2 linked regions of the Hydrogenovibrio crunogenus genome follow. The main gene of each other region encodes a partner of the protein of the gene in region 2 in a complex. Links are inferred from orthologs where the notes say so. Each region holds a gene or a part of one and is shown on either strand. Other genes may lie near its edges.

Region 1 (12,752 bases), 1.8 Mb from region 2 along the record:
CAATGTTTACGCAAGTGCCACCCATTTTTTTGGCTTCAACCACTGCACATTTTTTGCCATATTCAACCGCTCTTTCCACAACGGATAAGCCACCACTTCCTGCCCCAATGGCAATCAGATCATAATCATATTGCATGTGTCTTCCTCTTCTAAAAATAGCTATTTATCTTTGTGTTATTTGGATAAATAGTTATTCTTCTAAAAAATTCATTTTAATAAAAAAAACCACCAGGCCTGGTGGTTTCTTTATCTCTAAAGGACGATCGATTATTTAGCTAAATACGCTTCCAAATCGTCAGATCCGCCAATATGCTGTCCTTCAATAAAGACTTGCGGAACCGTATCTGCATTGGCGACGGCACGTAATGTACGTGACGTTACATCCGCATGAGAAACCGTAATTTCTTCATACTCAACTCCAGCATCTTCCAACGCGGCTTTCGCTTTCGCACAGAAAGGACAACCTGGCTTGGTAAAGATAGTCGCCACTTTCTTAGGTTGAGCGTTCGGATTGATGTATTTCAACATGGTATCCGCATCCGATACTTCGAATGGGTCACCAGGTACATTCGGCTCGATAAACATCTTTTCAACAACGCCGTCTTTCACCAGCATTGAATAACGCCATGAACGCTTACCAAATCCTAAGTCTGCTTTATCAACCAGCATGCCCATGCCTTCTGTAAACTCGCCATTCCCATCTGGAATCAAAGTCACATTCGTGGACTCTTGATCTTTTGCCCACTCATTCATAACAAACGTATCATTAACAGATAGACATACAATTTCATCTACACCGTTTTCAAAGAAAACCGGCGCAAGTTCGTTATAACGAGGTAAATGAGAAGATGAACACGTTGGCGTAAAGGCTCCCGGCAAAGAGAACACAACAACCGTGCGGCCTTTGAAAATATCATCACTTTTTACATTGACCCACTCATTGTTTTGACGTGTTGGCCAGACAACACTTGGAACAGCTTGACCTTCTTTGTTTTCTAATGCTTGAGACATACTTTTCTCCTTAGTTAAGGACTTAGCCGCTTTTAAAGTAAACGCTAAGTTTTTAAAAACAGTTAATGTTGAATACAAAGCCCATTCTATGTGAAAACATAAATAAGTAAAATTAATTGTTTTAACCAAAATGATAGCTTTTAACTATCATTAGTCATGAATGACGGTCAATCCCATTATTGCATAGGAGCAGATTGCAATTCACGCATAAACAATTCCAAGCTACCCGTTTCTTGGGCGTACTTCATAATCACCCCCAACAAAGCTTGATCTTCCTGCTTTGAAGCGATTCGTGCAGCCAGTTGAAACTCATGCCCTGTCACCTCGCCTGAAAAAGCATTGGCTTCCAATAAGGCTGCAAGCGCGCCAACATTCCCTAACAAACAAGCGGCTTGCAAAGGCTTGACCGATACCCCTTCTGCATCCTTAGCCACTTCTTGTTGAGGCGACACAAAATGCTCTTGGATCAATACCTTCATCATCCAGTAATTCATTTCAGGTGCTTCTTGGCTTTCCAAGACGTTCATAAAAATCTCATTGGGATCCATCTTATGCTTCTGAATCAGCGTCTGAACTGTTTTGGAAAAAGGATCACGTGTCTCTGGTTTTAAATCTAATAAATTCATGTCTTTTCTCTGTTAAATCTTGTTACTTATTATAACTACTACACTGTTTGACCAGCCGCAAACCCTGATGACCAGGCCCATTGAAAGTTATACCCCCCGAGATGACCTGTTACATCCAACACTTCACCAATAAAGTAAAGGCCGGGCACATTTTTGACTTCAAAATTCTTAGACGATACTTCATCGGTATCGACGCCCCCTAAAGTCACTTCTGCCTTGTCATAACCAGCAGTATCACTGGGATACAGTATCCAGTGTGTTATCTGTTGCGCAAAACGCTCAATTTCTTCGTTAGGTAAGTCAGCCAACTTGGTTGCAATCGGATACATTTCCAGCCAGGCCTGGGTAAATTTCTTCGTCCAGAATTGTTGAAGCCAACGTATTAATGACGCATTACTTTGCTTTAACTGCATCAACTCCGCCAGAACATCTACGTTTGGCAACAAGTTAATTTCAATGGCTTGACCCGGTTGCCAATAATTGGAAATCTGTAGCACGCCTGGCCCACTGATGCCCTGATGGGTAAACAGCAGGGCTTCTTCAAACGATTTTTCAGTCTGTTCATTGTAGGTACTGATTTTAACATCCAGCGCAATCCCACTCAGCTTTTGACAAAAGTCTCGCCATTTCCCTTTTAAAGTTAACGGCACTAACCCCGGTCGGACAGGCACTTGCCTTAAGCCAAACTGTTCTGCGACCTGATAACCAAAATTGCTGGCTTTAAGCTTGGGAAAAGACAGTGCACCAGTGGCAATCACCAACGATTGACATTCAATAAAGCACTCATTGGTTTCAATTCGAAATGCGGCTTCATCAGGCGTTTTAGGTGTTAATTTTGCAATAGACTTCACTGAGGTCTTTAATTGCAGGGTCACGCCCGCCCAATCACATTCGGTTTTCAAAATGTGAATTAAATCTCCAGCGCGATGGCAGCAAAACAACTTCCCAAGCTCCCGCTCCTCATATTCCAGCCCATGCCGATCAACCAAATCGATAAAATCCTGAGGCTGATAGCGGGCTAATGCACTTTTTACAAAGTGCGGATTTTGGCAAATAAACTCATTCGGCGTAACCACCTGATTGGTAAAATTACACTTCCCACCGCCGGAAATTCGAATTTTCGCCGCCGCTTTAGGGGCATGATCCAATACCCAGACCTTTCGTCCACGATAACCCGCAGTGGCAGCGCACATCAATCCCGATGCGCCGGCACCAATAATCAGCACATCCGTGGTATTCGTCTTCAACCGCATTCTCTAAATAAGTTCAAACGAAGCTTCTCGCTTATTGGCTTCACAGATCAAAGCATCCAATCCTTTTTGAGCGTCGGCTTCATACCCTTCCACCCCAAGTTCAATTGTCCGGTCACCTTGTTCTGAAATACTTGGCAAACTGAATAGACGCAAAGTCGGAAACTCGATTTCAAACGCCTCCATAAAGGTGACCCACTCTGATTCATGCCCATCAATCAATCGAATGGTTTTTTCCACTTTAGGTTCCAGTTTTAGATGCGGATAATATTGATTCAATACCCATTCCATCATCGGCTTAGCCATCATTGGAAACCCTGGCATAAAGTGGTGATGCCGAATTGAAAAGCCGGGTACTCGATTATAAAAATTAGGGATGATTGTCGCCCCCTTTGGATATTCCGCCATTCGAATACGTTGAGGATAAGCGTCTTCTCCAAACTGAGCTTCAATTTCTTTAACCCCTTCCGGGTGTCGCTCAATCGGTAGCCCTAATGCTTTTGCCGCTGCTTGGCGGGTTCTGTCATCCGGTGTCGCGCCAATTCCGCCAAATGAAAACACGATATCTCCCGATTCAAAACTGGCTTGGAGCGTATCCACCAAGAAACCGGGTTCATCTCCTACGATTTTGACCCACGCCAGCTCCAGCCCTCTGGGTCTTAATAAGGTATTGGCTTGGCTCAAGTGCTTATCTTGCCGCTTGCCTGACAACACTTCGTCTCCAATAATCAACAAACCGATTTTTTGATCCATGTTTTTCTCGTTTACCCTGCTTTCATTCAACAATGTTTATTCACCTGTTTCGCAGCATTTTTTCGTTTTGCGAAAGCGTCTATTTTTTCCGCCATGAGCTTAGAGTTAATAGGCTTGGTCATATAGTCATTCATACCCGCTTCATAACATTTCTCATCATCGCCAGCCATCGCATTAGCCGTCATTGCAATAATGGGAATGTCTGACAAAGGATTGTCCAGAGCTCTAATGGCACGCGTAGTCTCATACCCATCTTTCACCGGCATTTGACAATCCATTAAAATCAAATCATAGGGGGTTTGAGCCAGTGCCTCCAGAGCTTCTTGTCCATTGGCGGTGATATCAGCCTGATACCCCATTTTTTCTAACAGTGCGACCGCCACTTTTTGGTTAACCAGGTTATCCTCTACCAGCAAAATTTTAAATGATTCCATTCTGCAACGACTCCTAACAATCGCTATGTTTCTGTTTTTGTCACATTATAAACGTGATTCGCTTCCAGCACTTCCGGCGTCCAGCGCGCAAGTTCTGTTCGGATTTCTGTTAACAGCTTTTCTTTATTCGTCACAGGCAAGTGCGAGATAAACACCGGAGGTCGATAATCCAATTTTTCTAGGTCTAATTTGAGTGCACTAGGGTAATAATGCTTGGCTAATTCACTAAGCGCCTTATCCTTTTTCGAAAACTGACTATCCATAATCAACATATCGACGGAAGGTAAATTGTTTAAAGCACGCCAAAAATCATCGTTCTGAAAACAATCACCACTAAAGGCAAACGCTGCGTCCTCATTTCCGATCCAATATCCTGCTGTGGGTACAGAATGATAAGCAGGCAAAACCACCACCTGCTTATCTGCTAATGACAGGACATCGCCATATTTTACGATGTTTAACTGTACACAAGGGCTGTCATGTGATGGCAATACGGTAAAATCTGGCCAAATCACATCATTAAAAATATGATTTTTAAGCGCATCAACAGTATGGCTCAGCGCATAAACCTGAAGGGTTTGATGCGTGCTGCCAATAAGATTCTTCAGTAAGAAAGGCAGATGAGAAATATGATCTAAATGACTGTGTGTTAAAACAATCGCCTCGATTTGCTGCATCTCTTCATAAGTCAGAGATTCCACACCTGTTCCGGCATCCACCAACAATGTCTGGTCCACTAAAAACGCAGTGGTTCCTTGTCCTGGCGAAATGCCGCCACTACACCCTAAAATTCGTAACTGCATTCTCAGTAACCTGGATTATTATGAGCCATAATTTGACGCAATAGACGCCTTCTAACACAATTTACATTATAAATAATTTATGTCAAACTGAGCTACCGTTTTCAAAAGGTTTCCAATGAACGCCTCTTTACTCGAAAAGATTGAACAACTCAATCAAGTCGGCATCGCACTCTCAGCTGAAAGCGACACTCCCACGCTGTTACAACAAATATTAACCAGTGCCCAGACTTTAACGCATGCTGATGGAGGAACGCTATACCGCATAATCGATCAAAACATGCTCCATTTTGATGTGGTTCAGAATACCTCTCTTGGTATTCGGCTTGGCGGGAATCATTCTGAGCCGATTACGTTTTCAGCAATTCCCTTAACACTGTCCTCGGGTAACGAAAATCTAACAACCGTTTCCAGCTATGTCGCAATTAAGGGTGAAACGGTTAACCTGAAAGATATCTACACTGCACAGGACTTTGATTTCTCTGGCGCCTTAGCATTTGACCAGCAATTTCATTACCGCACACAATCGATGCTTACCATTCCTCTGAAGAACTTCGACCAAGACGTCATCGGTGTATTACAACTGGTCAATGCGACCGACAAAGAAGGGAAGGTTATCCCTTTCTCAAAGGAATCGGAAAGCTTAGCGCGATCTTTGGCTTCACAAGCCTCTGTCGCACTGACCAACCGTCAACTGATTAATGAACATAAGCAACTTTTTGAAGCCTTCAGCAAGATGGTTGCCGATGCGATTGATAAAAAATCTCCTTACACTGGTGAACACTGTCAAAGAGTTCCGGTAATTACTATGATGTTGGCGGAAGCAGCTTCCAATTCAAACCATCCTGATTTCAAAGATTTTCAGATGGATGAAAGTGATTTTTTTGAATTGGAAACCGCTGCCTGGCTCCATGATTGCGGCAAATTAACCACGCCTGAATACATTATGGATAAATCCACTAAACTTGAAACTGTATTCGACCGCATTGAGCTCATTAAAACCCGCTTAAATTTAAAAGCTTTTCAATCATTGGTCAAGCAACACAACATTCCTCTAGAAGAGATCAAAGCCTCGCAAAAAAAATATTATGAACTCTACCAACGGATCCAAGACATCAATATAGGCAAAGAGTTCTTCACAGAAGCATCCGCAACATTTTTAGAAACCGTTCAATCTGAAACTTTCCAAACACTGGAAGGTACTGAAAACCCCATGCTGAGCGAGAATGAATTTCTTAACCTCAATATTAGCCGAGGCACCCTCAATGATGAAGAGCGGACTATCATGCAGGATCACGCCGCTATGTCGATTCACATGTTGGATATTTTGCCTTTCCCTAAGGAATTACAGCGCGTATCCGAATACGCTGGCGGCCATCATGAAAGAATGGATGGTAAAGGCTACCCGAACCAACTGACACGAGAAGAACTTTCAATCCCTGCCAGAATCATGGGTATTGCCGATATTTTCGAGGCTTTATCTGCCGGCGACCGCCCTTATAAGAAAGCCAAGACCCTTTCTGAAAGCCTACGAATTTTAGGGTTCATGAAACAAGAAGGACACATAGACCCGGATTTATTCAACCTGTTCATTAGAGAAAAAGTCTATCTGACCTATGCCAAGGCTTACCTGACCCCCGAACAGATTGATGAAGTAGATCACAGTCAGATCCCTGGGTTTGAAGAAAGTTAATCCGAACGTCAAAAATAAAAAAGGCTCCTTTAAGGAGCCTTTTTAAAACACATCAAATCTTACTGAAAAGCCACTCTCACACCAATATGAAAACTGTCATCCACTTCATAGTTAGTGTTGTTGAATTCCATATTAAGTTTTCTATAACCGACATAACCAACCGCACTTGGCAAAATTCTCATTTCAACACGGGCATTGAATTCTGAAGCCGTATCAGCGTCTCCAGACGTGACAATAGCCGGCGCATAAAGGTATTCCATCGCAACCGCTGCTGGAATTTCAGTCGGCATCCAATAACGACCCAACCCACCGATCATCAGACCGTAACCATCTCGATTGTTTTTATCTTCATCAATATAAAACAACTTACCTTTTAAACCTAACTCAAGATTTTTATTTCCTAGCAAGCCTTTTCTAGCCAAACTTCCGTATATATCTAAAAAACGATCGCTTTTACTGTTAAACAGAAAATCCGCCCCCAGATTCGTCAATTCATGAGGGGTTTCACGCAAAGAATAAAGTCCAATATTCCCGGCATCATTAGACAGCGATAAATCCAGACCGGCATTCCCTTCAATCGCATAAGCCCCCATTGAAAGAGAACCCATCCCGACGATTAACATACATTTACGTAACTGCTTAAACAATTTCATACTTACTCTGCTCCTTTTTGCGCATTACTGATTCTTTCTACGGATTCTGAAATACCATCTCCAGTCTCCTGAACTTTATCGAAGGCTGATTGTGTCGACTCCAGACCTGAACTGATAATCTCCCGACTACCAAACCAATCAAACATAATGGCTAAGATGATGACCCCTGCGAGTATCAAAACAATTTTCATACAGATTCCTTATAAAAGATGACGATAGTAAGGGTAGTTTACCTAAACGATACTTTAAAATACATTTTATGGTGATTATTTTATGCGATTCCAACCATGAGAATATTGGAAACAGTCTTAAAAATCTTAATTTATTAAAAATGCTCTTTACAGCATCCCTTTTCCGCTTCGCCAATGTCGAATTGCAAAACGGGCTGGGTGCACGGCATGATACAAACTTTTTGGCATTACCTGCGCATTCCCCGATACCATCGCGCCAATGATTTCTGCTGCCAGAAACACAGACATCAAGCCGCGTGCACCATGCCCATTCGAAACATACAACCCAGGCTGATACTGCTGTTCAGCATAACGATACACCGCATGAGTATGAGACTGCTCAAAATAGGCCTTTTTCATCCATTCGAAATCAGGCACAGCTCCAATCACGGGCAGATGATCCGGCGTTGTGGGACGAAACCCCACTTTACCCGCTGTCACGGTAGAATCTGCCAACCATTCCGGCAAAGCTTCTTTTGCCAAACGCTGGTTCTCTACATGAGAGGCTTCAGACATTGTCGGCGACCGATCAGGGGCTTCAAAAGTTGCTCCACTGATTGCCGTGTAGGGCGATTGTGCGCCAAAATCACCACAAACAGAATAACCGCGATGCGTTACCGTTGTCTTTAACATGCCTTTCAAATCTTCTGGTTCAAAATGAGACACCTGCCCTTTTACTGGACGAATGGGTAAATTCAATTGATTGTTCAAAATTTCATTTAAAGCACCCGTCGCCACGACGACGACATCGGCTTGGTAAGCGGCACGGATTGTCGAAACTTGCCAGGCCTGGCTGTTTTGAGTTTTTAGTGGTTGCATGTCAACCACTGTTTCTTCCAGGTTTAAGTCAATCGCTTCGTGTGCCAAACACTGAGCCACCACCGAAGCCGGCTGAACCCAGCCAGCTTCTGGAAAAAAAAGCCCTTCATGATCGGTTTTTTGACCAATCAAATCACTGGCTTGTTCCGAGTTACACCAGTAGGCAAAAGACTCCGGCAAACCGACCCTTTGTAACGCTTCTTGTAAGCGTTGGTGCATGGTTTCAGTCATGGCCAATTGCATCAATCCATTTTGCTGACCCACAATATGGTTTGATTCAAACCAAGGCTTTAGCCAACGCAAACTGCTTTCGAAACCTTTCAAATAAAACTGACTGCGTAGATTCCAGTCTGCCGTCACCAAAGGGTGAATCGCACCGGCCAGATTACCGGAAGCTTGCTGCGAAACAACGGCTTCTTGCTCCAAGACCGTCACCGACAGTCCTTGAGTGGCTAACTGGTACGCCACCGTTGCACCGGCCAACCCGGCACCGATTACAATCGCTTTTTTGGGAGAAGGGTTGATATTTTTAGGTTTTTCGAACCAAGGCGTTTTGGAAGAAAATGGCCGTGGGTGCACGTAACGCCCAAAACACATTTCCCGCTTTTGCGCATAGCCAGGGGCTTTTTCAACTTCAAACCCATGTTTTTCCAGCCCTCTTCTCACTTCTCCCGCTGCGGTAAAAGTAGCATAGGTTGTGTGTTCATCACTCAAACGAGCCATCTGTAAAAACAATTCCGCTTGCCACATACCTGGATTCTTTCGCGGCGTAAACCCATCCAAAAACCAAGCATCCACTGGACCATCAAACTCCGGCAACCCCTTCATCAAATCGCCAAACCAAAGCGTTAATCTAATGCGCGGGTCAGACATGAACACATCATGCCAACCGGGTAAAGGAAGCGGATAAACATTTAATAACGCACTAGAAAGCTCTGTTAATTCTCCAAACACTTGATGCGCTTTTGCCAACTCAGATTGCGTCAATGGAAATTTTTCAAATGAAATAAAATGCAGATGCGCATCAGCTGGCGCTTTTTCCAACCAAAGCTGACAGGTTTTTAGAAAGTTCAGCCCCGCGCCAAACCCTGTTTCCATAATGCAAAACCGACTGTTAGGAGATAAGTCTTCAAATCGCGGGGCAAGCTGATTATGCTCCAAGAAAATATAATCCACTTCCGCTAACCCATCTAATCTGGAGTAATACACATCGTCAAACATGGTCGATACGGGCACACCTTCCTCAGACCAGGTAATTTGCGCACGCTCAAGCTTAGGTGTGAATTTTGAGCCGTTAGAACAAGCAGATGAAGTTGACATTAGACCTCGATATTCTTCAATTTAAGGTGCTTAGTCGCTCTCACGACCCAGTTCAATTTTCTGGCTGGCAACGCGTTCTGCCTGTTGCGGATCATGCGTTACCCAAACGGCACACGCCTGATGTTCAGATAAATACTCTAAAATCAACGCTTCGACCGCTAAGGTGGATTGGGGGTCAAGATTCGCTGTAATTTCATCCAACAACAAAACCTGTGGCTTTTCAATCAACCCTCGAATCAGTGCCAAGCGTTGCTTTTCCCCACTGGAAAGCTTATCAACCGACTGCCTTAAAATACTGGCAGGCAAAGACAGTTTTTCGATTGCTGAAGACCACCAGGCCTGGGTATTTTTTGGATTGCTTTCCGGAAAATGGGCCGCAACGGAATCTTCCCACCAAGCGGTTTCTGCGGGAAACCACATCACTTTTTTACGCCACTTGGTCGCTTTCCAGTCTGCTTGCTCTTTCTCATCCAAGAACACACGTCCTTCATGAGGGTCTAAATCGGCCAACGCGCGCAGCAAAACCGACTTTCCAGAACCTGAAACGCCGGAAACGACCAACACCTCATTAACCGCCAAGGAAAAAGAAACCGGATTTAAAAATGGACGTTTTGAAAGAGTATCGACTTGAAACATTTAACGCTTCTCAAGTTTGGCAAACGCCGCCACTAACCATTTCGTGCCGGCATGCGTAAAGTTGACTTGAACACGGGCATGGTCGCCCGCCCCTTCGGTTCCGAGCACCGTGCCTTCACCAAACTTTTGATGAAAAACATTTTCGCCAACAGAAAAGCCTGACTCGTTCGGTAATGCAAACCCTTGATTGGCAGAGGATGTTGTGTCGCCATAATGCTTAACCGAACCACTTAAACGTACCATTTGAACACAGTCATCCGGGATTTCTTTAATGAAGCGTGAAGGCAACGGATAAAATTCCGAGCCATGCATTCGACGTCGATTGGCAAAAGAAATCATTAACTGTTTTTCCGCTCGCGTTACCCCAACATAGGCCAGGCGACGTTCTTCTTCTAAACGATAAGGGTCTTCCTGTGATTGTTGAGAGGGAAAAAGCCCTTCCTCCAAGCCAATCATAAACACCAGCGGAAATTCAAGCCCTTTCGCCGCGTGTAACGTCATCAGCTGAACCGAAGATTCCCACTGGTCCGCTTGTTGTTCACCCGCTTCCAAAGCAGCTTGTGCCAAGAACTCCGCCAAGAGGTTTTCAAAATTAGGTTGATCAAACGCTTTGGTCATCACCGCCTCTTCCGGCGCAACGCCCTCCACGGTTTCATTATTTTGCGCCGGTTTAAACACACTCACGGCATTAATCAGCTCATCTAGGTTTTCAAGCCGGCTTTGACCTTGTTCAGAGGTGTCTTTTTCAAAATGCAATTGCAAGCCAGAACGTGAAATCACCTGAATAACCTGATCTTGTAAACTTAATTCGGCCGTGCTGTCTTTTAGCGACTCGATTAAAGATAAAAATCCATTTACGGCTGTTTTTGCGCGTGCGGTCAAACCATCCTGCGCCATTTGTGAAGCGGCTTGCCATAATGAAATTTCCTGCATGCGGGCCACTTCTCGAATCTGGTCGGCTGTTTTATTCCCGATTCCTCGCGGCGGATGATTATAAACCCGCTCAAAAGCGGCATCATCTTCGGTATTGACCAGTAAGCGTAAATACGCCAACACATCTTTTATTTCAGCACGATCATAGAAGCGTAGACCACCATACACGCGATATGGAATCTGTGCTTGCAACAGGGCTTGCTCCATCACACGAGATTGCGCATTGGAACGATACAAAACCGCAACTTCGGAACGACTCCCTCCTTGCTCACACCAACCTTCAATTTGGTTACACACATAACGGGCTTCGTCCAACTCATTGAAAGCTTCATAGATGCGAATCGGCTCACCTTCCTCACCGGCACTCCAAAGATTTTTCCCCATCCGGTCCTGGTTGAACGCAATCAGGCCATTAGCCGCTTTCAGAATCGTGCCGGTGGAACGATAGTTTTGCTCCAAACGAACGGTTTTGACGTCAGAAAAATCTTCATCAAAGCGACGAATGTTTTCAATTTTAGCCCCACGCCACCCATAAATCGACTGGTCGTCATCTCCGACAATGAATAATCGGCCACTGGCGCCGGCCAATACCCGAAGCCAAGCATATTGTAAGCTGTTGGTGTCTTGAAACTCGTCCACCAAAATATGCCGAAACCGCGCTTGGTAATGCGCCAATACTTGTGGATTTTTTAACCAAAGTTCATGCGCTCGCAATAAAAGTTCTGCAAAATCGACCAGGCCTGCCCGTTTACACTGCTCCTCATAGGCTTGATAAATTTGTACCATTTGACGCACATAAGGGTTATGACCCGGATCAATATGATGTGGACGTCGCCCTTCTTCCTTCTCACCATTAATAAAGGCTTGCACTTGCTTGTGAGGCCATTGCGCCTCATCCAGCTCTAACGCTTTTAACAGACGTTTAATCACTCGTTTCTGGTCATCCGAATCGAGAATCTGGAAACTCTGTGGTAGCCCGACTTCTTTATAATGGGTGCGTAGCAACCGGTAGGCGATGCCATGAAAAGTCCCCATCGTCATACCTTGTGATTGGTTGCCGATCAACGCCTCGACACGGCCACGCATTTCACTGGCGGCTTTATTGGTAAAAGTGACCGCCAGAATGTTGTAAGCGGAAAATCCCATTACCTGAGTCAACCAGGCAATGCGATGCACCAAAACCCGCGTTTTACCACTGCCAGCGCCTGCTAAAATCAACGCATGTTGATCGTCCACCGTCACGGCTTCACGTTGTGCATCATTTAAGTCGTTTAATATATGTGAAATATCCATTCAAACTTGAACCAAACTGTTATCGTTTTATTAGCGCATATCCTAAGGGATTTTATGATTTTGAGCATCTTTTATTCCTCTCTCGGCATCCTATTTTGCCAAGCAAGAGGCGGATAAAAGGCCGTTTCATCAAGCTCTAAGCGGCTTTATGTTATTTTTGACCGAAAAACAAAAACTATTTTCAAATTTTTCTTGCATTACGGGTAAAAACAATGTAATAATTATCGAAATTTCAAAAATTCAACGTTCACCATACAATGAACTGGGTGTTTGTCTACAAATTCCCTTCCATATTTCTAGG
Region 2 (16,668 bases):
GCTAAAGCACTGGACAATTCAGGTGCGGTTAATGTACTTAACACGTTAATTGAATGTATTCCTGCTAAAAACGACCAGGCCTGGGCAATTTACCAAAACACCTTGGCATTCCAGCGCAGCATTTATGATTATGAACATGAAAGCCGCAACAAAAAAACTCCCAAAGATCCAAAACTTAACAGCATGACTTATGCAGCTGAGACAACAGTGGAGAATGAAAAAGCCGTAACTCAGGCACAAGCTTCAGCATTGGGTATGGCATTGACTCAAGATTTGGCCAACATGCCAAGTAACTATTGCACCCCGACGTACCTTGCAGAAACAGCAGAAAAGATGGCACAAACCTACGGTTTTGACGTCAATATTCTGGAACAAGATGAAATGATTCAGATGGGAATGGGGTCTTTTATGGCGGTCGCACAAGGCGCTCACACGCCTCCTAAGATGATCTGTCTTTCTTATCAAGGCTCGGATGCTTCAGAAGCACCGATTGCCCTAGTGGGTAAAGGGGTGACATTTGACACTGGAGGTATTTCACTCAAACCTGGCGAAGCTATGGATGAAATGAAATATGACATGGGTGGCGCGGCGACAGTGCTAGGTGTCTTTGAAGCACTAGGACGTTTAAAACCAAAACTCAATGTCGTTGCGGTCATTCCGTCTACGGAAAACATGCCTGCAGGCAACGCCATCAAGCCGGGAGATGTCGTTAAATCCCTATCTGGCCAAACCATTGAAATACTCAATACCGATGCAGAAGGCCGTTTGATTTTATGTGATGCATTAACTTATGCGCAACAAACCTATAAACCAAGTAAGATTATTGATATGGCAACCTTGACAGGGGCTTGCATTATTGCACTGGGTCATCAAATGTCAGCCGTATTAGGGAATGATCAAACCTTGGTGGATGCACTTGTCGCTTCCGGCCAGAAGACTTATGATCGTTTTTGGCAAATGCCGTTAAGCGAAGAGTACGATGAACAGCTTAAATCAAACTTTGCAGACATGGCAAACATTGGCGGCCGTGCTGCCGGCACCATCACAGCGGCTCAATTTCTAGCTCGATTCACAAAAGAAGTAGATTGGGCACATTTGGATATTGCTGGCACCGCCTGGATCAGCGGAAAAGATAAAGGGGCAACTGGGCGCCCAGTGCCTGCATTGGTTGATTTCTTACTTGAGCAAATTTGATGACCGCAACCCCTCCTCTTGAAAAGGATGTCATTTTTTACGTATTGGGAACGAATACAGCCCAACAGCGAGAAGCCTTTATTGCCAAGCTGGTCAACAAGATACATCGTGAAAAACGCCTGTGTGATATTCGGTTTGCCAGCGAGGAGGAAATGACACGCTTCGACTTATCCTTATGGCAATACCACCCCGAAGCGTTCATTCCCCACAGCGTGCAACAGACTGTTCAAGCGCCTATTCAACTGTGGATGGGTCAGGTAGCGAGCCCATGCCAAGACGTTCTATTAAATGTTCATCCTGATTTTCCACAAAACTTTCAGCTTTATAACCGTACAATTGAAGTGTTAGATCAAACAGAACATTTAATTCAAATGGGGCGTGAGCGCTGGAAAGCTTATAAAAAAGAAGGATTAGAGCCGACCGTTCACAAAATAAAATAAACTGAAACCTAGAAGAGTTTCAGATTTGCTCGATTCATGAGGCGATTGAAGGAAGCTTATGGATATTACACAGTTATTAGAGTTCAGTGTGCAACAAAAGGCATCGGACTTACACCTTTCTGCCGGAACGGCTCCTATGCTTCGTTCTGACGGCGATATGCGTCGTATAGATTTGCCTGAACTCGATGCTAAGACCCTTCAAAACATGCTCTATCAGATCATGTCCAAACCGCAACAAGAACAGTTTGAAACGGCGTTTGAAATTGATTTTTCTTATGAATTGCCCAATATTGCCCGATTTCGGGTCAACATTTTTCAACAAAACCGAGGCATGAGTGCTGTATTTCGGACGATTCCGAACAAGGTCATGACATTTGAAGAACTCAATGCTCCGGAAATATTGAAGGAAATCGCCCAAACCCCACGTGGCATTGTCTTGGTGACCGGACCGACTGGCTCGGGTAAATCAACCACTCTTGCAGCTATGATTGATTTTATTAACGAAACCCAGCAAGCGCATATTCTCACCATTGAAGACCCAATTGAATTTATACATCAACCTAAAAATGCTCTCATCAACCAACGAGAAGTCCATCGAGACACGCACCACTTCAGCAATGCATTACGATCAGCCTTACGTGAGGATCCCGATGTCATTTTGGTCGGTGAAATGCGAGACCTGGAAACCATCAGCTTGGCATTAACCGCTGCTGAAACCGGCCATTTAGTACTCGCGACACTTCATACCAGCTCGGCAGCAAAATCCATTGACCGAATCATCGATGCCTTTCCAGCAGGTGAAAAAAACATGGTTCGCTCAATGCTTTCAGAATCTTTAAAAGCGGTGATTTCTCAAACCCTATTGAAAAAACAAAACGGTGGGCGAGTGGCTGCACATGAAATTTTATTGGGCTCTCCTGCCATCCGAAACCTTATTCGGGAAGATAAAGTCCCTCAAATGTATTCCGTTATTCAAACCTCAAATAAACTTGGTATGCAGACGTTGGATCAGGATTTGCAACGTCTGGTCAAAAATGGAATCGTGAATAAAGAAATTGCTCGCAGTAAGGCAGTGAACAAAACCGATTTCTTATGATTTTTTTGTTTTGATAAAAATAAATAGACGTAATAAAAAAATTTGAACACGTAAGTTGTTCTAAGCTTTAAAATAGACCAACTCAAAACAAAAGAATTTAAGAACCCATTCAATCATGAATATTAGCCTGCAAACCGTGTACAGTGTGTCAATTAAGCCTTTTATCTTCAGTTTTATTGGATTGCTGTTAACGACACCGCATGCGTTTGCATCCATTCCTGCCATGCCATCAGGAGATAAGAAAGTCATTCAAGACTTTTGTAAAGACCTGTCTAAAAAGCTCCGCACAGTCAAGTATCAAAAATGTTTAGAATTAGGTTTAAACGAAAGTCACCTCTACCAGAGTACCGAAAAACGCCCTTTAACCTATAGAGAAGTACTCCCTTCTTCTTCCATGCCCCCTAAAGGCCGCATTTTATTTATCGGCGGTATCCACGGTGATGAATACGCCGCCATCAGTTTAACTTATCTTTGGCTACAAACCTTACTAAAACAAGGAACAGAGACAGGCTATCACTGGTTGTTTTTACCTTTAGCCAATCCGGATGGTTTATTTAAAAACCCTGCAACCCGTCCCAATGCTAACTCAGTTGACCTGAACCGTAATTTCCCCTCGCCTGACTGGGATGAGCTGGCTTTACGTACCTGGAAGAATCACTATCATAGAAATAAACGTCGTTACCCAGGTCCTTTTGCTAATAGTGAACCGGAAACACAATGGTTGGTTGAATTGATTGAACGTTTCCAGCCGAACGCGATTATTTCTATCCACGCGCCCTATGGTTTGCTCGATTATGATGGACCCGAACACGCACAGCCAAATAAAATCGGCCACTTGAAGCATCGCGCTTTAGGAACTTACCCCGGTTCTTTAGGGCGTTATGCTGGTGAACATCTAAACATCCCCGTATTAACATTGGAATTGAAATCGGCTGGCAGAATGCCTAAAGACTCCGAGATTCAACATATGCTACAAGACTTGGAAAATTGGGTCGCAGAAAAGATTAAACAAAATGACTGGGATTTATAATAACGTGAAGCGCGACTCCAAAAACGTTCTCACATCATCAAACCTTTTTTGAAGCACAGACACTAAAAGATATGGGTTAAGAAACCTGCGGACCCACTTTTGATTTTTGAAAAGTCTCGTAGACCATTTGCCAACTTCCGCTAACCCCTTGTCTTTGCCAGTATTGCTCAACCAGTTTGCCACCTTTAACAGGGAAACTGACATAATAAACCCCCTGCTCTCCAGGATAGGCAAACACGCTTACACGAGACCAATCGACTTGATAATTCTGCTGTGAACGCAACCATTGATTGATTTGGGACAACACTTGCTGCTTATCTTCATAATTACGATCAATCAAACTACGCTGTGCACTTTGAGCAATAATAACAGGTGTAGCAGGTGCCAAACGATATTGGTAAATCAAAGTTTGCATGGCAGGGTTATTCAATACCACACATCCTCGGCTCGCTAGAGGAGGACGGCTATACGTGCTTCGAGGTGTGCCGTGTAACCAGATTCCTGAACCGGTTCGACCTTTTTGCTTGTCCCAACTATTCGGGTAATTTAAGGTTAAGGCCGCAACGCCGTACAACTCAGGTAACTTTGAATCGGATAATTCTTTTTCAACTTTGTAAATGCCAATGGGCGTCTTCAGGTCGCCACGGACCTGTTTACCCACGCCTTTTTGCCCAATTGACACATAATAGTTCGCCACTTCTTCATAGCCGTTTTCATTTTTTTGATACAAGTACAGTCGGTGTGCGGCAGAATCGACAATCACTAAATAAGGCTCATGACTAGTTTTCAAAACATACTGAGCCAATAAAGCATCCCAATCTCCTCGGGAACGTTCAAGATCGGCTTTTCGTTGCCAGCGTACTTTTGCTTCCGATAACAAGGCATTGGATTTGCGAGCATGCGCGGTTCTTTTTTGAGTCACCCATTCGGATTTCCCAGCTTTAATCGCATATAAATCGGCTTTCATCAACTGAGCCAGCTGGTACTTCGGCATATTTTTAGCCAAATCCTGCATGTCGTAAAAAGCTTCATTAAATGATAAATTCTTAATCGCGTTCAGACCGGTAATCAATTTTTTTTCGGGCAACGACACAAAATCTTCCGCCATACTGGCAGACCAAGGTAAGCAACAGAAAAACACCACTAAAAATGACCAGGCCTGGCAACTTTTACTTTCTCTGACTTTCTGCAAAAACCTATTCATATATCACATCTTCCTGCACAATTTTCCAGGTTTGATCTTGTTTTTGCCAAACCAGTTTTTTGCGAACTTTATCTTTAAAGGTATTGGATTCATAAGCCTGCCAAAAAGTCACTTGAATGGTATTTGGCGTTAAAGGCACAACCTGCACTTTATCTAATTGTATTTTAATATAACTAGGACGTTTTAGACTGCCTTTCCGACTGTTTGCCCAAGCTTGATGTGTCTTATAGCCTTCAGGTGCATAAGTCGAAACATAAAACCCTAAATAAGCTGATATATTTTGACTGGCCCATGCTGCACGCCAGCGTTCAACCAAATCCGCCACTGTTTGCATATGACGCTCAACTTGCTTTAACTGGGATTTTTCAGGTGTTTTCAAGTCACTGCTGGCACTTAATATCCACCGTCCTTTTGGCAATGTAATCTCTGTCTTATCAAACACCGTTTGGTAAGCCAGTTGTGCCTGGTAAGCATAAATTTGATTTAAATTCTCACGTAAGGAAGCAATTCTCGGGTCGCCATCCAGTGCTGACTCTAACACTTGTTGTGCTTTTTTATACTGCTGCTTTTTAATATATGCGACTGCAAGATTATTACTAACAGCTAAATCTTGCGGATAGGTTTTTAACATCGACGTTAATATTGAAATGGTTTTTTCCATATTACCGGCTTGAGAAGCTTTGGCGGCTTGTTCAAATTGCGCTTGATAGGTATCACCCTCTGCAGCCCAAACATTTATACTCGCTGTAAACGATAGTAGTAGTGTCGTTGCCAATACGATCAAATTCGATGTTTTTTGCACGCTCATTTAATTCTTTTTAATCCTGTTTCTTCGTTTACCCGCTTCTGACGAGTGTGTTTGAACTGATTCGGTTCATTTTTTCATAAACTCACCTTTCGAATCAATCACTTATTTTAAGGGATTTCATGTGTAATTTATTCAAAAAACAATCTATTTTAACGTAAATCCCCTACCCCAACCATAGAACTTTTTAAACGTTTTAGATCGTCACGCAATTTTGCGGCCAACTCAAAATCCAAATCTTTGGCGGCTTGGTACATTTGTTTTTCCATACGTTTGATTTCAGACGCCAATTGCGCGGGGGTCATACGTTGCATTTCCTGTGACGAATACTCCCCATCCGCCTCGGCTGATTTGAGTTTTGCAGCGGATGCACCCGGCTTAGGCGCATAAGGCGAATCTTCCAAAATATCGGTTATTTTTTTGTTCAGTTTCTGCGGTGTAATACCCTGTTCCGTATTATGCTGAATCTGTTTGGCACGACGTCTTTCCGTTTCCTCGATCGCTTTCTGCATCGATTGGGTGATTTTGTCGGCATACAAGATGGCTTTTCCGTCCACGTTTCTAGCGGCACGCCCAATCGTCTGAATCAAGGAGCGATCAGAACGCAAGAAACCTTCTTTATCGGCATCTAAAATCGCAACCAAAGACACTTCGGGGATATCCAAGCCTTCTCTGAGCAAGTTAATCCCTACCAACACATCGAACTCTCCCAAGCGCAAATCACGAATGATTTCAATACGCTCAACCGTATCAATATCCGAGTGTAAATAACGAACCCGAACATTATGCTCTTCAAGGTACTCGGTCAAGTTTTCAGCCATTCGCTTGGTCAGCGTAGTCACCAAAACACGCTCTTCTTTCTCAACGCGTAAACGAATTTCCCCTAACAAATCGTCCACTTGGGTCAATGCTGGGCGCACTTCCAAAACAGGATCCAATAAACCGGTCGGACGAACCACCTGTTCTACAATTTTGGACTCATGCTCCGCTTCATATTTGCCCGGCGTAGCAGACACAAAAATCGTCTGCGGCATAATTTTTTCAAACTCATCAAACCGCATTGGACGGTTATCCATCGCAGAAGGTAAGCGAAAACCAAAAGTGACCAAATTTTCTTTTCGAGAACGATCCCCTTTGTACATCCCACCGATTTGAGGAATGGTCACGTGGCTTTCATCAATAAACATCAAAGCATTTTTAGGCAAGTAATCCAACAACGTTGGTGGCGGCTCACCAGAAGCTCTTCCGGAAAGATAACGGGAGTAATTTTCAATCCCTGAACAATAGCCTAATTCTGACATCATTTCTATGTCCAACCGTGTCCGTTCTTCTAAGCGTTGCGCTTCCACCAGTTTATTCAGGCTGCGCAGCTCTTCCAAACGACTGACCAACTCCACTTTGACTTGCTCAATGGTTTGTAACACACGTTCTTTCGGGGTGACATAGTGCGACTTAGGGTAGACTGTCACCCGGGTTGGACGCGTTAACACCTCGCCTGTCAAAGGGTCAAACCAAGCCAGTGAATCGACCTCATCATCGAAAAGTTCAATACGAATGGCATATTCTTCAGCTTCTGCAGGAAAAACATCAATCACATCCCCGCGAACCCTAAAGCAACCTCGCCAAAGCTCTACATCGTTGCGGGTATATTGCATTGTGGTTAGTTGTTGCAAAATATCACGTTGAGAAACCGCATCGCCCAATCGCAATTGTAAAATCATTTTTAAATACTGATCCGGATCCCCTAACCCGTAGATGGCAGAGACCGTCGCAATCAAAACCACATCTTTCCGTTCCATCAACGCCTTGGTAGCAGACAATCGTAATTGTTCAATCTGTTCATTGACGGAGGAATCTTTAGCAATATAGGTGTCAGAGGCTGGCACATAGGCTTCCGGCTGATAATAGTCATAATAAGAAACAAAGTATTCCACCGCATTGTACGGGAAAAAGCTTTTCATCTCACCATAGAGTTGCGCCGCCAGCGTTTTATTATGCGCCAGAATAATAGTGGGTCTTTGTACCTTGGCAATCACGTTCGCCATGGTAAACGTTTTACCGGATCCAGTTACCCCGAGTAAGGTTTGGAAAGCTTCACCGTCTTCCAACCCTTCCACCAGTTGTGCAATGGCGACCGGTTGATCCCCGGCGGGCTCATACTGAGAGACAATTTCAAATTTTTTTGCCATAGTAACGTATTTCTAACTCTTATCGATGCTGCTGAAAACAAGTGTTTGTCATTAAAAATCAAGACTTGCGACCATTATGCTTACTTATTTAACGTTTTGCGCCAAGGTGACCGAATTTTCTCTTAAAAAAAAGCCCGTTTGGTTGTAAAATAACTGAAACATTTTACCTGAGAGCTGAACAGAACAAAACCGTGTATTTCGTGAAGCAATAACTCAATCTCACCAAAACACAGGATGAAACTGTACAGCAATCGCAAACATGAATGAGACCTTAAACATTATGTCCAGATTGTCTAATCGCGTTAATCGAGTCAAACCCTCTCTGACTTTAGTGATTTCTGCCAAAGCGGCAGAGCTGAAAAGAGCCGGAAAAGATATTATCAGCTTAGGTGCCGGGGAACCTGATTTCGATACCCCAGATCACATCAAATCGGCTGGTATCAGCGCAATTCAAAATGGACAGACTCGTTATACTGCCGTCGATGGCACACCGGAATTAAAAGGTGCCATTATTGAAAAATTCAAACGCGACAATAACCTGACGTATGAAATGGATCAAATCCTGGTGTCCTCCGGTGGAAAACAAAGTTTTTATAACTTATGCCAGGGCTTGCTGAATGATGGCGATGAAGTTGTCATTCCTGCACCTTACTGGGTGTCCTATCCTGACATGGCGCTTCTAGCAGGCGGTGAGCCAATCATTATCGAAGCTGATATAGAGCAAGGCTTTAAAATCACTCCCGAACAATTAAAAGCGGCCATCACCCCTAAAACCAAAATGGTTGTGATTAACAGTCCGTCTAACCCGACTGGTGCTGTTTACACGGCAAGTGAATTGAAAGCACTGGGCGAAGTGTTACAACAATACCCGGACATTGTCATTGCCTCGGACGATATGTATGAACATATCCTACTCAATGACACCCCGTTTACAAATATTCTAGAAGTCTGCCCAGAGCTAACCGATAGAACCGTGGTTATGAATGGGGTTTCTAAAGCTTACTCAATGACCGGCTGGCGTATTGGATACGCCGGCGGTCCGAAAGACTTGATCGCAGCGATGCGAAAAGTTCAATCTCAAAGCACCTCAAACCCTTGCTCGATTTCACAGGCGGCTTCAACAGAAGCCCTGAATGGCCCACAGGATTGTATTGAAACCATGCTGACAGAGTTTAAAAAGCGCCATGAGTTTGTTGTGGAGCGCATCAACGAAATCCCAGGGTTTAAATGCATTCCGGCTGCAGGCGCTTTTTATGCCTTTATGGATGTGAAAGAGGCAATGAAACAAAAAGGGTATGAAACCGATGCCGATTTTGCGACCGCCATCCTAGAAGAAGTGGAAGTAGCTGCTGTTCCCGGTTCTGGATTTGGTGCTGAAGGTCATTTAAGGATTTCTTTCGCAACCAGCATGGTCAATTTGATTAATGCTTTGGATCGCATTGACAGCTTTATGAAAGACGCTTAATCGTTTCATTGATAACAATAAAAAACCGCCAGGCCTGGCGGTTTTTTTATGTCGTCTGAAAAAGTCTACGGCGATTTATCCAATGTGCTTTAAATGCTGCAATGTCAACATTAAAGCGGCATAAGCCCGACCTTCTGAAAACTCAGGATGAGCCAACAACGCCGGCCAATCTTTAATTGGCCAGTGTACCACTTCCAACGGCTCGGGCTCATCTCCTTCGGCATTACTGGGAGACAGTCCCGTTGCTAAGACTAAGTGCGTTTGGTGTGACATATACCCCGCCGCCAACGTCACCGAATCCATCAAGGCAATATCAGCCGGCAAAAATCCAATTTCTTCCTGACTTTCTCGAAGTACCGCTTCTTCCCAGGTTTCTCCCGGATCAATTTTTCCTTTTGGAAATCCCAGTTCATAGCGTTCAACACCGGCGGCATATTCCCGAATCAGCACCAGACAGTCATCCATAATCGGTACAATTAAAACGGCACCATGGACGGAACTTACTAACCGTTCAAATTGAACTTGAGTGTCATTTCCATAAACAATGTCCAAGCCTTCCACGGTAAAAATACGCGTGTTAGCCAGTTCTTTTTTCGTTAGAATAACGGGCGTTTTTTTCTTTTTCATAAAAAGAATAATACGAAAATAGGAGTCAAAATGCGAATTAAACACTCATCTCAAGGCCTACAAATTCCGTGGAATGACATTGAAACCGTGTTACTCGACATGGACGGCACCTTACTCGACTTGCATTTTGACTGGCACTTTTGGATGGAATATGTGCCGAAAATGTACGCCAACCAAAACCACATGACCCTTGAAGAAGCCAACAAAATCATTCGGGGCAAAATTCATTCCCAGCAAGGCACTTTAAACTGGTATTGCTTGGATTACTGGACAGAGCAGCTCAACCTCCCGATCGCAGAACTAAAACATGAGCTGAAACACATGATTCAGGCGCATCCAGAAGTGATCACCTTTTTAGAACGTCTGCGAACCTTAAATAAAGAAGTTGTCATGGTGACCAATGCCCACAGAGACAGCTTGGCGATCAAACTGGAAATGACTGAAATCGGCGATTATTTCGATGAAATGATCTCATCTCATGACTTTGGTATGCCAAAAGAAAATGAAGTATTGTGGCAAAAAATTGAAAATAAATTTGGATACAACCCAGCTAAAACCCTATTGATTGATGACAATCTACAAGCGTTACAATCAGCGCAGGATTATGGCATCCGTTACCAGCTTGCTGCGGTTCACGTGAGTCCTAAAATGGATAAAATCGACCCTAAAGGCTTCCCCGGTTTTGAAAACTTCAGCGAAATCATGCCTTGAATCATTAGGTTTTCGGGATTAACACAAACACATTCTCCGTTGTTTGAACGCCTTTACGTTCAAACGTATCCGATTCGACTTTTTCAATGTTAAATCGGTCTTCAAACAAGGCTTTGACCTCTAATGCAGAGACCGCAAACGGTGGTCCTGACTGCAATGACTGGTCATAATCCATTGCAATCAATAAAATCGGCACCCCCGGCGCTAAAACAGCTTTCAAATGAGACGCGTATTGTTGTCTCATTTCCGGAGGAAGCGCAACTAAAGCAGCTCGATCATACACGGCTTTCACCTCGCGACACTCCTTGACGGACACATCAAAAAAATCACCACTCAGCAAAGACATTTTATCCATCTCAAAACCACTGAACCGAGGATGCTTTAAAGTCGTCGCTTGCAAACCATTTTCTGTCACAAATTCTTGAAGCGCTTTTTCACTTAATTCGACGCCTAATACGGTATGCCCCTGCTGATTTAACCAAAGCATGTCTAGAGATTTACCACATAACGGAACAAAAACCTGTTCATGCCCTGACAAATTCAATTTTTTCCAGTGTTTTTTTAAGAAAGCATTCACATCAGGCTGATGAAATCCTACTCGCCCACTGCGCCACATTTGGTGCCAAAAATCTGCTTCCATACCGCTTCCTTTGTTATCATTTGCGCTAAAGATACTGTTTCCCGAAATAAAATTCAAAAAATGAGTTATTTATTTACATGAAAAAATCACCTCCACCTGCTAATACGCCTAAAAAAGAGGGCTCTGAAACCAGAGAGGCTTTGCCTTTATTACAACGCAACTGGGTCAAAAACTTCCTCACAGCGATTTTTTTTATTGCTCTATATCTTGCCATCCGCCCTTTTATGCAAGGAGATGTGGCTGAAGGGTTTGCTCCTGAACTGACAACTGAATCTATTACGGGCAAGGAAATTCATTTGAAAGACTATCGTGGAAAACCCGTGATGGTGCATTTTTGGGCAACGTGGTGCCCGATCTGTGAATTTGAACGGGATGGCATTGAAAATATTGCACAGGACTACGCTGTCATCAATATTGCTACCCAGTCGAACGATGATGAAGGATTGTTAACCTATGCCAATGTTCACCAAATGAATGCGGACATCATTGTCAATGACTTTGATGGGAGCTTGATGAAACAATTTGGCGCAAGAGCCGTTCCGGCAACCTTTATTATTGGGCCGACAGGGAAGATAGAGTTCGTAGAGGTCGGTTACTCCACCAGCTTAGGATTAAAAGCCCGGCTTTGGTGGCTCAGTCAGTAATCTTATTTTTCTATGGCAAAACACCCGAACGGCTCCATTTCTTATAGTGAGCGAGATGTATACGGCTTAATCCAAGTGGTCGACAATGAGATTATGAGAAGTCTTTATTTTGACTCTCTTGTGGAACAAAGTCGTTACTATTTCCATGCCCCTTTAACATTGGCATTTGAATATCAATCCGCTCTGTTAGAAGAGACACTGGAGCATGCTCATTCAACATCTGTCCAATCGATCTTAATGCTGGGATTAGGTGGAGGAAGTCTTGCCACTCAGCTACACAGTGTGTTACCTAACTGCCAACAAACTGTGGTTGAACTGCGTGAGGCGGTTATCCAGATTGCCTACCGTTATTTTTATTTACCCGATACCCCACAAATACAACCGATACAAAGTGATGCCAATGACTTTGTCCAGCAAGCAGCGCAACAATATGACCTGATGATTGTCGACCTGTATGACAATGACAGCATGCCTTGGATTTTTAGTGAAGAGACATTTTTATCAAGACTGCATTATTTGGTCTCTGGTTCGGGCCGCATTTTATTTAATTTATGGAAAAGCTCTCCCGATACAACCTTAAAAATCATCCAATTCTGGGAACAACACCGCGGTGCTCATCTCAAAACACGAGAAATCCAATCCAGTGGGAACATCATTCTTTGCGTGGATTTTTAACATCATCAACATCAACAAATCAGCTCGGATTATCTCAGTTAGATATCAATGCCGTAAAAATGAATCCCACAATCCAACCCAAACCGTTAAAATAATTCCCTACGCAGGGGGATATTGACCTACGATATTGCAACCATAGAAAATAACGATAGAATACCCGACAACATAAGCCTTAAAACGGCCGATAAAAACACTGACAACCACCTGATTAACACTAACAACCACTAACTTCATACAAAGCAGGTTAGTCCAAACTTAATTCTCAACCAAAAGACACCGAATTTTATGGCTCTACTTTTTTTGCGCGATATGTTCTTGAGTTACGGAACACACACCCTTTTAAATAAAGTTTCCTTTAAAGTCGAAACCAATGAACGCGTTTGTATCGTTGGACGCAACGGCGAAGGTAAGTCGACTTTATTAAAAGTCATCGAAGGGAGTATTCAGGCCGATGACGGAACCCGGATTGTGCAGGATGGCGTTAAGATCGCAAAACTTCAGCAAGAAGTGCCTAACGATTTAGCGGGTAGCGTCTTCCACATTATTGCCTTAGGATTGGGAGATATTGGTCACCATATTGAAGAATTCCACCGCCTCAGCCATGCCATCTCAGAAAATTATACGGATGAATTAATGGCCAAAATGACCAAAGCACAACAAGCCATTGATGCACAGGACGGTTGGGACCTCAATCAAAAAGTGGAAACCATTATTTCCAAGCTGTCATTGCCAGCCGACGCTGAGTTTTCAGCGCTTTCTGGCGGCATGAAGCGTCGGGTCTTATTGGCGCAAGCCCTGATCCAAAATCCGGATATTCTATTACTGGACGAGCCCACCAACCACTTGGACATTCCGTCCATTCAATGGCTGGAAGACTTTCTTAAAAACCTGCAATGCAGCTTGATTTTCATCACCCATGATCGCTCCTTCTTACAGGCGCTTGCAACACGTATTGTGGAAGTGGATCGTGGGCAGTTACATAACTGGGAGTGCGATTACAAAACTTACCTAGAGCGTAAACAAGCACAATTGGAATCTGAAGCCAAAACCAATGCCGAGTTTGATAAAAAACTGGCACAAGAAGAGGTTTGGATCCGTCAAGGCATCAAAGCACGACGCACCCGAAACGAAGGCCGCGTTCGTGCCTTGGAAAAACTCAGGGAAGAACATAAAGCGCGACGCTCACAACAAGGTAAGGCGAATCTGCAATTTAACCAAGGGGCGAACTCTGGTAAACAAGTCATTGAAGTTGAAAATTTATCCTTTGCTTGGCCTGACCAGCCGGTCATTCAGGATTTTTCAACCATGATTTTACGGGGTGATAAGGTTGGGATTATTGGTGCCAATGGATGTGGTAAATCCACCTTACTCAAACTGTTGCTTGGTAAACTTGAACCGCAGTCCGGCACAGTAAAACTGGGAACCAACATTCAGATTGCTTATTTTGACCAGCACCGAGACCAACTCGACGAAAATAAAGTGGTGGTTGAAAGTGTGCTTGAAGAATCGGACTATGTCGAGATCAATGGACAGCGTAAGCACATCATGAGCTATCTGTCCGACTTCTTATTCAGCCCGGAACGGGCCAGACAGCAAGTGAAGGCTTTATCGGGTGGTGAACGCAACCGCTTGTTACTTGCTCGAGTATTCTCCAAACCGTCTAACTTGTTGATTTTGGATGAACCGACCAATGACTTGGATATCGAGACCCTTGAACTGCTAGAAGAATTATTACTCGACTATCCCGGTACCGTCCTGATTGTCAGCCATGACCGGGCTTTCTTAAACAGTGTGGCGACCAGTTCAATCGTGTTCGATGCACCGGGCATCGTGAATGAATATATCGGCGGCTATGATGACTGGTTACGTCAACGCCCTGACCATTTAGCTCAATCTGCCACGCTTGAAAAACAAACCGAAAAAACAGCCAAAGCAACCAGGCCTGGCGAAAATTCATCTTCGGAAGAGGAGAGTAAGGCCTCTAAAAAACCCAAAAAGCTGAGTTATAAAGACCAGCGAGAATACGATGCGCTGCCTCAACAAATAGAAACGCTAGAACAAGAACTGGAAAAATTAAATGAGCAGATGAGTGCACCGGATTTTTACCAGCAAGACAACACACAAGAAGTCATTGACCGTCTAAACACTTGTGAGTCGGAACTTGAAGCCGCATTTGAACGCTGGGAACACCTGGAAGCCCAACTAAACGATTAACGCAAGTTATTGCTCAACGTTTTAAAAAGACGCTGGGGCGAGGCCGACTTGAAAGCTCTTTTTGCCATTTTTTCCAACGGTTCAAGCGAATAAGCAACCGCAGTAATGCTTTGGAAGATGGCGGTTGATCGAGTTGATATTTAAAATACCCTTTTTCAATCAACCCCTGCAGTTCAGACAAATCAGACGCCTGTCGCATTAACACCACAGGCGTAGATAAAATTGTCGGGTTGTCATGGGTCACCTGCCCCCAAACTTCCACGACAGCTTGTGCAAGAGACTGATCGATTAAAACTGCCAAATAAACCCGGCGGGTTGAGTAATGATGCTTTTCGATTTCCGCCGTTACCTGTTTTGCTGTACTCAAGGCAACCACTTCAAGTCCAAATCCTTTAAAGAACTGTCGCAACCGATCCAGTCGCCCCAAGTCCGGATCACATACAATAATGCGTCGTCCCTTTAACCACATTAACGATTGTTTAAGCTGCATACCTCACCCTTTTTAAAGGCGCTTTATCGATAGTTCTTATCATTATCAATAAAGTCAGGTTAAAAAGCTATTAAAAACCAAACGCCTGATCAGTTCCCTTCACTACAAACAATAATAGTTATTAATTGCATTTAAAGAAATTCGCTGTAAAATAATCCATTCATGATGCTATAAAAAAACTCTTAGAAAACGTATCTCAACAAGCTCTAAAATAAGATACAATTTTCACCTACTGTTAAACTGAAATAACGGTTAACGTAACCTTAAAATTTGCTATTTTGCAGGAAATTTGCCCTATGAGCTGTAATGAAAAACACACCTATTCAACTTTTTGCCGTTCTTCGAACAACGCTTTGAAAGAACCGATGTTCTTTGGTCAAAACGTCAATGTGGCGCGCTATGATCAACAAAAACACCCGATTTTTGAAAAGTTGATTGAAAAGCAACTCAGTTTTTTCTGGCGACCTGAAGAGATCGATTTATCTTCAGATCGAGGCGAATATGCTAATTTACCTGAACATGAAAAACACGTTTTCATCAGTAACCTAAAATACCAAACACTATTGGATTCCGTACAAGGCCGTTCACCTAACGTCGCCTTGCTACCGTTGGTGTCGATTCCGGAACTGGAAACCTGGATTGAAACCTGGTCTTTTTCGGAAACCATCCACAGTCGCTCTTATACTCATATCATTCGTAATATCGTATCAGACCCATCTTTGGTATTTGACGACATTGTAACCAATGAAGAAATTGTCAAACGTGCCATCAGTGTGACCGTTTACTACGACAAACTCATCAATCTGACAAATCGTATGTATGCTGAAGAAATCGATTTGGAAAAGGATGATGCCTTCCGTAAAGAAATTAAAACCGCATTGTTCTTAACCATTGTTTCCGTCAACGTTTTAGAAGCGATCCGCTTCTATGTTTCTTTTGCATGTAGCTTCTCATTCGCTGAACGTTCCCTGATGGAAGGGAACGCCAAAATCATTAAACTGATTGCCCGAGATGAAGCGTTGCATTTATCAGGAACGCAACACTTAATCAACATCTTGCGTGAAGGAAAAGATGATCCAGAAATGATGGACATTGCTAAAGAAAATGAAGACAAGGTTTATCAGATTTTCCGTGAAGCGGCAGAACAAGAAAAGGAATGGGCAGATTACTTATTTAAAGATGGATCAATGATCGGGCTAAATGCCGGCATCCTCAAAGATTATGTGGAATACATCACCAATACC

What was found.
Region 1: the proteins of uvrB (region 2) and uvrD are in contact, whole or in part, in a crystal structure (PDB 7EGT), measured with the Thermus thermophilus proteins. The link is inferred for Hydrogenovibrio crunogenus from one-to-one orthologs. Residues at the interface, in WP_096411307.1 of Thermus thermophilus: Glu23, Leu25, Arg26, Asp27, Gly28, Glu29, Arg30, Phe31, Arg55, Glu326, Asp327, Phe328, Glu379, Ser382, Gln383, His398, Gly400, Arg401; in WP_096412145.1 of Thermus thermophilus: His654, Arg656, Phe657, Gln666, Asp668, Glu669, Lys680, Arg681, Leu682, Ser683, Lys685, Tyr686, Ala687.

What each region holds. Positions count from the first base shown.
Region 1 is NZ_CP032096.1:143,128-155,879, reverse strand. The notes cover bases 9,839-12,752. They hold uvrD (DNA helicase II), read right to left. Parts: upstream 12,452-12,752; coding sequence 10,226-12,451; downstream 9,839-10,225. Other genes in these bases: GHNINEIG_RS00590 (ABC transporter ATP-binding protein), read right to left, coding at 9,839-10,225. Outside these bases: gorA (glutathione-disulfide reductase), read right to left, coding at 1-136; GHNINEIG_RS00640 (glutathione peroxidase), read right to left, coding at 268-1,011; GHNINEIG_RS00635 (hypothetical protein), read right to left, coding at 1,188-1,637; GHNINEIG_RS00630 (BaiN/RdsA family NAD(P)/FAD-dependent oxidoreductase), read right to left, coding at 1,676-2,890; GHNINEIG_RS00625 (competence/damage-inducible protein A), read right to left, coding at 2,894-3,640; GHNINEIG_RS00620 (response regulator), read right to left, coding at 3,667-4,074; GHNINEIG_RS00615 (MBL fold metallo-hydrolase), read right to left, coding at 4,098-4,877; GHNINEIG_RS00610 (HD family phosphohydrolase), read left to right, coding at 4,993-6,567; GHNINEIG_RS00605 (YfaZ family outer membrane protein), read right to left, coding at 6,627-7,220; GHNINEIG_RS00600 (hypothetical protein), read right to left, coding at 7,223-7,411; bifunctional tRNA (5-methylaminomethyl-2-thiouridine)(34)-methyltransferase MnmD/FAD-dependent 5-carboxymethylaminomethyl-2-thiouridine(34) oxidoreductase MnmC, read right to left, coding at 7,559-9,589; more of GHNINEIG_RS00590, read right to left, coding at 9,620-9,838. UniProt on the Escherichia coli protein: A helicase with DNA-dependent ATPase activity. Unwinds DNA duplexes with 3'-5' polarity. Translocates on single-stranded DNA with 3'-5' polarity. Initiates unwinding more efficiently from a nicked substrate than double-stranded DNA.
Region 2 is NZ_CP032096.1:1,913,906-1,930,573, forward strand. What follows is about bases 5,441-8,413. They hold uvrB (excinuclease ABC subunit UvrB), read right to left. Parts: upstream 7,959-8,413; coding sequence 5,922-7,958; downstream 5,441-5,921. Other genes in these bases: GHNINEIG_RS09180 (nuclear transport factor 2 family protein), read right to left, coding at 5,441-5,772; GHNINEIG_RS09190 (pyridoxal phosphate-dependent aminotransferase), read left to right, coding at 8,239-8,413. Outside these bases: GHNINEIG_RS09155 (leucyl aminopeptidase), read left to right, coding at 1-1,194; GHNINEIG_RS09160 (DNA polymerase III subunit chi), read left to right, coding at 1,194-1,634; GHNINEIG_RS09165 (type IV pilus twitching motility protein PilT), read left to right, coding at 1,693-2,730; GHNINEIG_RS09170 (M14 family zinc carboxypeptidase), read left to right, coding at 2,846-3,760; GHNINEIG_RS09175 (L,D-transpeptidase family protein), read right to left, coding at 3,837-4,964; more of GHNINEIG_RS09180, read right to left, coding at 4,957-5,440; more of GHNINEIG_RS09190, read left to right, coding at 8,414-9,423; ADP compounds hydrolase NudE, read right to left, coding at 9,499-10,050; yrfG (GMP/IMP nucleotidase), read left to right, coding at 10,081-10,761; GHNINEIG_RS09205 (thiopurine S-methyltransferase), read right to left, coding at 10,766-11,401; GHNINEIG_RS09210 (protein disulfide oxidoreductase), read left to right, coding at 11,479-12,045; GHNINEIG_RS09215 (spermidine synthase), read left to right, coding at 12,058-12,720; GHNINEIG_RS09220 (ATP-binding cassette domain-containing protein), read left to right, coding at 13,006-14,934; GHNINEIG_RS09225 (DNA-binding transcriptional response regulator), read right to left, coding at 14,948-15,424; nrdB (class Ia ribonucleoside-diphosphate reductase subunit beta), read left to right, coding at 15,721-16,668. UniProt on the Escherichia coli protein: The UvrABC repair system catalyzes the recognition and processing of DNA lesions. A damage recognition complex composed of 2 UvrA and 2 UvrB subunits scans DNA for abnormalities.